3 regions of the Sodalis sp. RH20 genome follow, and region 1 is predicted to be linked to each of the others. Evidence: predicted binding sites of a transcription regulator. Region 1 holds the regulator's gene; each other region holds the start of a gene.

The links. The regulator PurR, encoded in region 1, represses purine synthesis genes. The targets are predictions, from matches to a motif close to CANGCAAACGTTTGCNTG.
Region 2: the regulator PurR is predicted to act here: its motif matches at 1,331-1,348, upstream of ACL2XM_RS21430 (nucleobase:cation symporter-2 family protein).
Region 3: the regulator PurR is predicted to act here: its motif matches at 1,097-1,114, upstream of carA (glutamine-hydrolyzing carbamoyl-phosphate synthase small subunit).

What each region holds. Positions count from the first base shown of each region.
Region 1 is NZ_CP178733.1:1,928,280-1,931,562, reverse strand. Features, by position in the region: gene ACL2XM_RS08980 (NlpC/P60 family protein) at 1-626, shown strand, start outside; gene ACL2XM_RS08975 (YnhF family membrane protein) at 690-779, opposite strand; gene purR (HTH-type transcriptional repressor PurR) at 1,017-2,033, shown strand; gene cfa (cyclopropane fatty acyl phospholipid synthase) at 2,479-3,283, shown strand, end outside.
Region 2 is NZ_CP178733.1:4,699,726-4,703,008, reverse strand. Features, by position in the region: gene ACL2XM_RS21430 (nucleobase:cation symporter-2 family protein) at 1-1,271, opposite strand, end outside; gene recG (ATP-dependent DNA helicase RecG) at 1,456-3,283, opposite strand, start outside.
Region 3 is NZ_CP178733.1:3,732,494-3,735,776, reverse strand. Features, by position in the region: gene dapB (4-hydroxy-tetrahydrodipicolinate reductase) at 50-871, shown strand; gene carA (glutamine-hydrolyzing carbamoyl-phosphate synthase small subunit) at 1,338-2,486, shown strand; gene carB (carbamoyl-phosphate synthase large subunit) at 2,501-3,283, shown strand, end outside.

The sequences.
Region 1 (3,283 bases):
AACCCGCGGTGGTGAAAACCGGCGCGAAGAAAAGCAAAACCTCCCCTCTTGCCAAGGCATCAAAAACCACGGCGACGAAAAAAATAGCCTCCTTCACTCCGCCGAAAAAAGGCTATAAAAAAGGTTACGGCCGGCACCGGATGATAAAAGATCAGGCGGCGGTAGAACTGCTGGCCAACGATCAGCCGATAAAGATGAGCGAGAGCCATAAGAAACGCTACCAGACCGCCAAGCTTACCGCCATGAATAAACTCCTCTCCCAAATGGGCAAGCCTTACCGTTGGGGCGGCATGTCGCCTAATACCGGCTTTGACTGCAGCGGCCTGATTTATTATGCCTACAAGGATGTGGTACGCATCCATATGCCGCGCACCGCCAACGAAATGTACCACCTGCGCGACGCAGCGCCGGTTAAGAAAGACGAGCTGGAAAGCGGCGACCTGGTCTTTTTCCATATTTCCAATCGCGGCGCGGCGGATCACGTCGGCGTCTATCTTGGCAATGGTCGCTTTATCCAGTCGCCCCGCACCGGCAGCGATATCCGTATCAGCTATCTGAGTGAGGATTATTGGCAGGATCATTACGTGGGCGCCCGCCGGGTGGTCACGCCGAAAAATATCCGCTGAAGGCGCGCCGGAAAAAAAAGAGGAGCCAAGGCTCCTCTTTTTTATATCTGAACCGAGAGGGTGTCAGTTCATGACGGCGGTAAAGCTGAAGACAATAATCACCAGCAGCGAGAACACCGTGGTCAGTAACGACATTTTTAAATCGCTGTCCATTCTATCTCCTTAACGTAAACCAGGGCGCCGGCCTTATCCACCGGCCCGCAGAGCAGTTATCGTCAGTTTGCCATAACAGCGATGAAAAAGCTTGCTCCCAACCTGTAGCCGCCACATTTAACACTTTCACTTTGGCGCGGGATGAACGAAAATTAACGGTTAATTCCACAGCGTCGGAAAGTGCTTGCGCCTTCGACAGACATTATTCCAGCCAGGGCGTACGGGAGTATCAAAGGCATGGCAACCATTAAAGATGTGGCAAAACGCGCTAATGTATCGACAACCACCGTTTCGCATGTGATCAATAAAACCCGTTTTGTTGCGCAAGACACTCAAATTGCCGTGCTGGACGCCATTAAACAACTGCATTATTCACCCAGCGCCGTGGCGCGCAGCCTGAAGGTCAATCGCACCAAGTCCATCGGCCTGCTCGCCAGCACCAGCGAGGCGCCCTATTTCGCCGAAATTATCGAGGCGATTGAGCACCATTGCTTTGCTCGCGGTTATACCCTGATATTGTGCAATTCGCACAATGATCTCGAAAAACAGCGCGCCTATCTGGCGATGCTGGCGCAAAAGCGCGTCGACGGCCTGCTGGTGATGTGCGCCGAGTATCCCGAAACGCTGCTGGATATGCTTGAGGAATATCAGCATATCCCCATGGTGGTCATGGATTGGGGTGAGGCCCGCCGTGATTTTACCGACACCATTATCGATAACGCCTTTGCCGGCGGTTATATGGCGACGCAATATTTGCTTAAACGCGGCCATCGCGCCATCGGCGCCATTCCCGGACAGCTGGCGCGCAACACCGGCGGCGGCCGCCACCGCGGCTATCTGCATGCCATGGCGGAGGCCGGCATCCCGTTAAACGACCGCTGGATTGTGCAAGGCAATTTCGAGCCTGAATCCGGCTACCTGGCGATGAAACAAATCCTGGCGCAAACGCCGCGTCCCACCGCGGTCTTCTGCGGCGGCGACATTATGGCCATGGGCGCACTGTGCGCCATTAATGAAATGGGCCTGAGCGTACCTGAGGATATTTCTATCATCGGCTACGACAACGTGCGCAATTCGTGCTTTTTCAGCCCGGCGCTGACCACCATCCATCAGCCTAAAGAGGATTTGGGCGAGGCGGCGCTTACCATGCTGCTCGATAGGATTACCAGCAAACGCGAGAACGCCAAAACCATCGAAGTCCATCCGTCGCTGATTGAACGCCGTTCGGTCGCAGACGGTCCCTTCCCCGCTTAAGGCCACGCGCCAGGCCCGGGCAACCGGCTGGCGCCTCCAGGGTCTGTTGCTATGTAAAGCGCCGTCCGCCTCGGACACAAGATTTTTCATATAATGATCTCTGTGCAAAGAGTTATTGTTTCAGCGAGAAATCATTAAGTTATAATGGGAAATACATTAGCGCGTTAGCTATTGTCTAAATTAAAATGCAGGCTTATACTCAATATCGTTAACAATTATAACGAGTTGTCTAATAAATTTGTATAAAAGTATGTCGTGTTTTCCAACATGACATCACCCTTTTATAAAGCGCCCGGCTAAGTCGCAGTCTAAGGTTTACTTTATATTCCTCTGTTGATGGTGATACTTCAGACACCACGGATAACCGTGGATTCTTATAAAGCCCGCAGGCATGGTGAGTGCTTTTCCTGACGGGGCACTGCAGAAGAAAGGTGATGGAGAAGCTATGAGTTCCTCGTGCGTTGAAGACCTGAGCTTTCATGATAATGATTGGTACCGTATCGTCCATGAATTGCTCTCTGAAGCCGGTATTGAACTCAATGGTTCAAGACCATTTGATATCCGAATCAAGAATCCGGGATTTTTTAAGCGCGTATTGCAGGATGGATCTTTGGGATTGGGCGAGAGTTACATGGATGGCTGGTGGGAGTGTGAGCGGCTGGACATTTTTTTCCAGCGTGTTCTCAGGGCGGGTCTGGAGAATAAACTTCCGCATCATTTAAAAGATACCTTACGCATTGCCGCCGCCCGGCTGATGAACCTCCAGTCGCGCAAGCGGGCCTGGATCGTGGGCAAAGAACATTACGATTTGGGTAACGATCTGTTTGAAAAGATGCTCGATCCCTATATGCAATATTCCTGCGGCTACTGGAAACAGGCGACCACCCTCGAGGAAGCCCAGCAGGATAAGCTGAAGATGATTTGCGAAAAACTGCAGCTGCGACCCGGCCTGACGCTGCTGGACGTGGGCTGCGGCTGGGGCGGGCTTGCCGCCTACGCGGCCAGGAATTATGGCGTATCGGTACAGGGCGTCACTATCTCTGCCGAGCAGCAAAAGCTGGCGCAAACGCGCTGCGAGGGACTGGATGTCACCATTTTGCTGCAGGACTATCGCGATCTGGATATGCAATTTGACCGTATTGTTTCAGTCGGCATGTTCGAACACGTAGGCCCCAAGAATTACGCCACCTATTTCGACGTTATCGATCGCAACCTGAAACGCGACGGTCTGTTCCTGCTGCATACCATCG
Region 2 (3,283 bases), 2.8 Mb from region 1:
ATCAGCGGCTGCTGCGACACGCCCAGCCCTACCGCCAACGATAGGGCGATAATCATAATGGCGCGGCGATTAAGCCGTTCACGGGATACGATACGTACGCCGGACGCGGCGATGGTGCCGAACATGACGATGGTCGCGCCGCCCAGCACCGGCTCGGGAATATGCTGTACAAAGCCGCTGACCACCGGAAACAGCCCCAGCGCAATCAGCATCAGCGACACCACAAAGCCGACATAGCGGCTGGCGACGCCGGTCAGTTGGATGACGCCGTTATTTTGACCGAAACAGGAGTTTGGGAAAGTGTTGAACACGGCCGACAGCATTGAATTCAGGCCGTTGGCCAGCACGCCGCCTTTCAGGCGCCGCATATAGATGGGGCCGCGTACCGGCTGTTCCGAGACGTCGGAGGTGGCGGTAATATCGCCGATGGTCTCCAGCGAAGTGACCATAAATACCAGCATCAGCGGGATAAGCAGATCCCAGTCAAAACCCAGGCCGTAATACAGCGGGGTCGGCACCATGATTATGGATTGCGCCGGCGCGGGAGCGGTCTGCGGCAACATGCCCATCATCCAGGCCGCCAGATAGCCCACCGCCATGGCGATCACCAGCGAGGCGACCCGCAGATAGGGATTGCGCTGACGATTGAGCAGGATGATGACCAGCAGCACCACGCCCGCCAGCATCAGGTTTTTCGGCGCGCCGAAGGTATGATCGCCCATGGCGGCGAAACCGCCGCCGATGGAAGTCAGGCCGACCTGGATCAGGGAAATGCCGATAATCATCACCACGATACCCGATACCAGCGGCGTAATGATGCGCCGGGCCAGGTGCAGCACGCGGGATAATAAAATTTCCGTGCAGGACGCCACCATCAGCGTGCCGAACAGGGCCGCCATCATCGTGGGCACATCGGCGCCGCCGTTTTTCAGCGCCAGGCCGCCCATGATAAGCGGCGTGACAAAGTTAAAGCTGGTGCCCTGGATGGACAGCAGGCCCGATCCCACCGGTCCCCAGGTCTTGATTTGCAGCAGTGAGGCCAGGCCGGAGGCAAACAGCGACATGCTGATAATATGCTGCGTGTCCTGCGCCGGGAGCCCCAGCGCCTGGCAGATTAACAGGCCGGGCGTAATCACGGCGACAAACATGGCCAGCAGATGCTGGCAGGCGGCAAACAGGGTTTCCGCCAGCGGCGGACGATCGTCGAGGTGATAAATCAGCTCGCTTTTGGCAACGGGAATCGGCGCGTCATCAACGTCAGTGGCTGGCATGGTCATGGGGGGAAACATTCCTGGGCGGCAAAGGAGGCATTTTAATCATCCTGTTTTTAAAAGCAAACGATTGCTCGCGACCTGCGCCCGCGCCGGTTGATATAGGTCAATGCCGGCGCAGATTTCAGGCCGGCGCCCCGGGTGCCGATGCCGGCGGGAGGGAACAAGAGGGAATACTTATGGCTCAGGCGTTGGTATAGCGCACGCGCTCCGGCATCCAGCGCTCAATCAGCGCCTGGGCGGCGGCGGGATAGTGTTGGTGGATATGGCGCGCCAGCCGCTGGACTTCCGGGATCATGGCCTGGTCGCGCAGCAGATCGGCCACTTTGAATTCCGCGTTGCCGGTCTGGCGCGTGCCCAGCAATTCCCCGGGGCCGCGGATCTCCAGATCTTGTTGCGCGATGATAAAACCGTCGTTGGTATCCCGCAGCACCTGTAGACGCCGCTGCGCGGTTTTGCTCAGGGGCGATTTATAGAGCAGCACGCAGTGCGAGGCCACCGCGCCGCGCCCCACGCGGCCGCGCAGCTGATGCAGCTGCGCCAGTCCCAGGCGTTCCGGGTTTTCGATAATCATCAGGCTGGCGTTGGGCACATCGACGCCGACCTCGATAACGGTGGTCGCCACCAGCAAGTGAACCTCACCGGCCTTGAATGCCTGCATAATCTGCTGTTTTTCCTGTGATTTCATGCGCCCATGCACCATCCCGACGGTCAGTTCCGGCAGGGCGGCGGCGAGCCCCTCCCAGGTGGCCTGCGCCGCCTGGGCTTCCAGCAGATCGGATTCCTCGATGATGGTGCAGACCCAATAGGCCTGGCGCTGCTCCTGTAAGCAGGCTTGGCGCACCCGCTGGATGACATCTTCGCGCCGGGTGTCGGGAATGGCCACCGTGGTCACGGGCGTGCGGCCGGGGGGCAGCTCATCGATAACCGAGGTATCCAGATCGGCGTAGGCGGTCATGGCGAGCGTGCGCGGGATGGGAGTGGCGGTCATGATGAGCTGGTGGGGATGGAACCCCTGCGCCAGGCCCTTCTCCCATAATGCCAGGCGCTGATGCACGCCAAAGCGGTGCTGCTCGTCGATAATCACCAGCGCCAGCCCCGAGAATTGCACCTGTTCCTGGAAAATGGCATGGGTACCCACCACCATCGCCACCCTGCCGGCGGCGATGGCATCTTGCTGGGCAATGCGCGCCTTGCCTTTTTGTTTGCCGGCCAGCCAGCCCACCTCAATGCCCAATGGCTCAAACCAGTTGCGAAACGTTTGCGCATGCTGCTCGGCCAGCAGTTCGGTGGGCGCCATCAAGGCCACCTGCTTGCCCTGGGCAATGGCTCGCAGCGCCGCCAGGGCCGCCACCAGGGTTTTACCCGAGCCGACGTCGCCCTGCACCAGACGCATCATCGGCACGGGTAGAGCCAGGTCGCTCTCGATTTCCGTCGCCACCCGTTGCTGGGCGCCGGTGGGCGCGAAGGGCAGCCGGCCAAGGAATTGCTGCTTGAGATGATGATCGGCGGTCAGCGCCAGCGCCAGCTCCTTGCGTACCCCAGCCCGCACCGCCAGCATACTGAGATTATGGGCTAGCAGCTCCTCCAGGATCAGCCGCCGTTGCGCCGGGTGTTTGCCCAGCTCCAGATCGGCGAGCGAAATGTCCGGCGCCGGACGGTGCAGAGTGCGCAGGGCGTCGGGCAGGCTTATCAGGCCCCGGCTCAGCTCCGGCGGCAGCAGCTCGGCAATCGGGCAGGTATCAAGCAGGGTCAGCGCCTGGTCTGTCAGGCTGCGCAACGTCGCCTGGCGCACGCCTTCGGTGGTGGGATAGACGGGAGTTAACGACGGCGCGAGGGTGACGTCGTCATGATCGCCGAGCACATGATATTCAGGATGGATAATTTCGGCGCCCTGCTGGCCGCGGCGGATTTCGCCATAGGCGGTAACGCGCCGGCCGGGAGCCAGGCTATTTTTCATCGCGGCGTTAAAGTTGAAAAACCGCAGGGTCATCATGCCGCTGTCGTCGCGC
Region 3 (3,283 bases), 1.8 Mb from region 1:
GGCGGTTACCCTAAACTGATTTTACCATGCCAACCAACAGAGAGTGTCTATGAGCGTAACACCAGTTCGCATCGCCATCGCCGGTGCGGGCGGCCGTATGGGCCGCCAACTGATCCAGGCGGTACTGCAATCGGAACAGGCGTGCCTGGGGGCGGCGCTCGAGCGCGCCGGCTCAAGCCTGATTGGCGCGGACGCGGGGGAGTTGGCCGGGCAGGGCGCGTTGGGGATAAGGGTCGGCGACAGCCTGGAAGCCATTAAAGATGACTTTGATATCTTTATCGATTTTACCCGGCCGGAAGGCACCCTGACGCATATGGAATTCTGTCGGCTGCATGGCAAAGGCATGATTATCGGCACTACCGGTTTTGACGAGGGGCAGAAGGCGCGAATCGGGCAAGCCGCCGGGCAGATCGGCATTGTCTTTGCCGCTAATTTCAGCGTGGGGGTCAACGTTATGCTGAAATTACTGGATAAGGCCGCCAGGGTGATGGGCGACTATTGCGACATCGAGATCATCGAGGCGCACCACCGTCACAAGGTGGACGCGCCTTCTGGCACCGCGCTTGCCATGGGGGAAACCATCGCCGGGGCGCTGGGCCGTAACCTCAAGGACTGCGCCGTATACAGTCGCGAGGGCCATACCGGCGAGCGTGTGCCCCATTCCATCGGCTTCGCCGCCATACGCGCCGGGGACATTGTCGGCGAACATACCGCGATGTTTGCCGATAACGGCGAACGTATTGAGATTACCCATAAGGCTTCCAGCCGCATGACCTTTGCCAATGGCGCGGTCAGGGCGGCAATATGGCTGAAAGCGCAGAAAGCGGGCCTTTATACCATGGCGGATGTGCTGGATCTGGCAAGTTTATAACTCTATTTTTTAGCGCCACCTGAAGTCTGCCATTTTATCACTCTGATTAAATAGAGATAATTTTATTTTATTGGAATTATCTCTAAAAAAATCGTTTTCAATGGAAATGGAAGGCCAAATGGCTTTAAGTTTGGCTTTCAGCGGTTATTTTTCTTGGTGATTGCCATTCTGGGCTGATTATTGCGCTTTCGCGCCTGCGCCGGTTCCTTTTAACAAATTTCTGGCCACGCAACCGGTTACTCATGCCCTAAATGAGTGCTTTTTAGCGGTTTCAAGGTGTGTAACCGGCTTAATTGCCATTATTTAGTAAAAAACATCAGCCCGGGGTGGACAAATGACCAGCTCATCATTAAAATGCGCCCAATTTGCCGAAAATCTACCTTGAAGGTGTTTTTTGCATTGATTAAGATCGTTAAATCTGAATTAATATGCAAATACAATGACTGAATATTCCTTGGAGGGTGTTTTGATAAAGTCAGCGCTGTTGGTTCTGGAAGACGGAACCCAATTCCACGGTCGGGCCATTGGGGCAGCGGGAACGGCAGTGGGGGAAGTGGTCTTCAATACATCGATGACCGGCTATCAAGAAATCCTCACCGATCCTTCCTATTCCCGCCAAATCGTTACTCTCACTTATCCCCATATCGGCAATGTCGGCACCAACGAAGCAGATGAAGAATCGTCCCGCATCCAGGCCCAAGGGTTGGTCATACGCGATTTGCCGCTTATCGCCAGTAATTTTCGCAGTACCGGTTCCCTGTCGGACTACCTCAAGCAAAATAATATCGTCGGTATCGCCGATATCGATACCCGCAAACTTACCCGCCTATTGCGCGAAAAAGGCGCCCAGAACGGCTGCATTATCGCCGGCGACGCGCCTGACGCGGCGCTGGCCTTGCAAAAAGCGCGCGAATTCCCGGGACTGAAGGGCATGGATCTGGCCAGGGAAGTCAGCACCGCCGAGCAATACAGCTGGACCCAGGGCAGTTGGGCATTGCATGCCGGCCTGCCTGCGCCGGCCGCGCCGGACGCGCTGCCCTACCATGTGGTGGCGTACGATTTCGGCATCAAACGCAATATCATGCGTATGCTGGTGGATCGCGGCTGCCGCCTGACGGTGGTGCCGGCGCAGACGCCGGCCGACGTCGTCCTGGCGATGGATCCCGACGGCATCTTCCTCGCCAACGGCCCGGGCGATCCCGAACCCTGCGATTACGCCATCGCCGCCATCAAAACCTTTCTCGAGACCGAGACGCCGATCTTCGGCATCTGTCTCGGCCACCAACTGCTGGCCCTGGCCAGCGGCGCCAAGACCGTCAAAATGAAGTTCGGCCACCACGGCGGCAACCACCCGGTAAAGGATATTGACGCCAACCGGGTCATGATTACCGCCCAGAACCACGGTTTTGCGGTGGATGAAACCACGCTGCCGGCGAATCTGCGCGTCACGCATACCTCGCTGTTCGACGGTTCGTTACAGGGATTGCACCGCACGGATAAGCCGGCGTTCTGTTTCCAGGGGCATCCGGAAGCCAGCCCCGGCCCGCATGACGCCGCGCCGCTGTTCGACCATTTTATCGAGTTGATCAAGACTTACCGTTCCCAGGCAAAATAATCAGGAGCAAGACCATGCCAAAACGTACAGATATATCCAGTATCCTGATTCTGGGCGCCGGCCCGATTGTCATCGGCCAGGCGTGCGAGTTCGATTACTCCGGCGCGCAGGCGTGCAAGGCCCTGCGTGAGGAAGGCTACCGCGTGGTGCTGGTGAACTCCAACCCGGCCACCATCATGACCGATCCCGATATGGCGGATGCCACTTATATCGAGCCTATCCATTGGGAAGTGGTGCGTAAAATCATCGAAAAAGAACGCCCCGACGCCATCCTGCCGACCATGGGCGGGCAAACCGCGCTGAACTGCGCGCTGGACCTGGAGCGCGAAGGCGTTCTGGCGGAGTTTGGCGTCACCATGATTGGCGCCACCGCCGATGCCATCGACAAAGCGGAAGACCGGCAGCGTTTTGATAAGGCGATGAAAAAAATCGGTCTTGAGACCGCGCGCTCCGGTTTTGCCCACAATATGGAAGAGGCGCTGGCGGTGGCGGCGGACGTAGGTTTCCCCTGCATTATCCGTCCGTCGTTTACCATGGGCGGGTCGGGCGGCGGCATTGCCTACAACCGCGAGGAGTTCGAGGAAATCTGCGAACGCGGCCTCGATCTGTCACCCACCACCGAGCTGCTGATCGATGAGTCGCTGATTGGCTGGAAAGAGTACGAGATGGAGGTGGTGCGCGATAAAAACGATAACTGCATTATCGTGTGCTCGATTGAAAATATTGACGCCATGGGCATCCATACCGGCGATTCCATTACCGTGGCGCCGGCGCAAACCCTGACCGATAAAGAATAC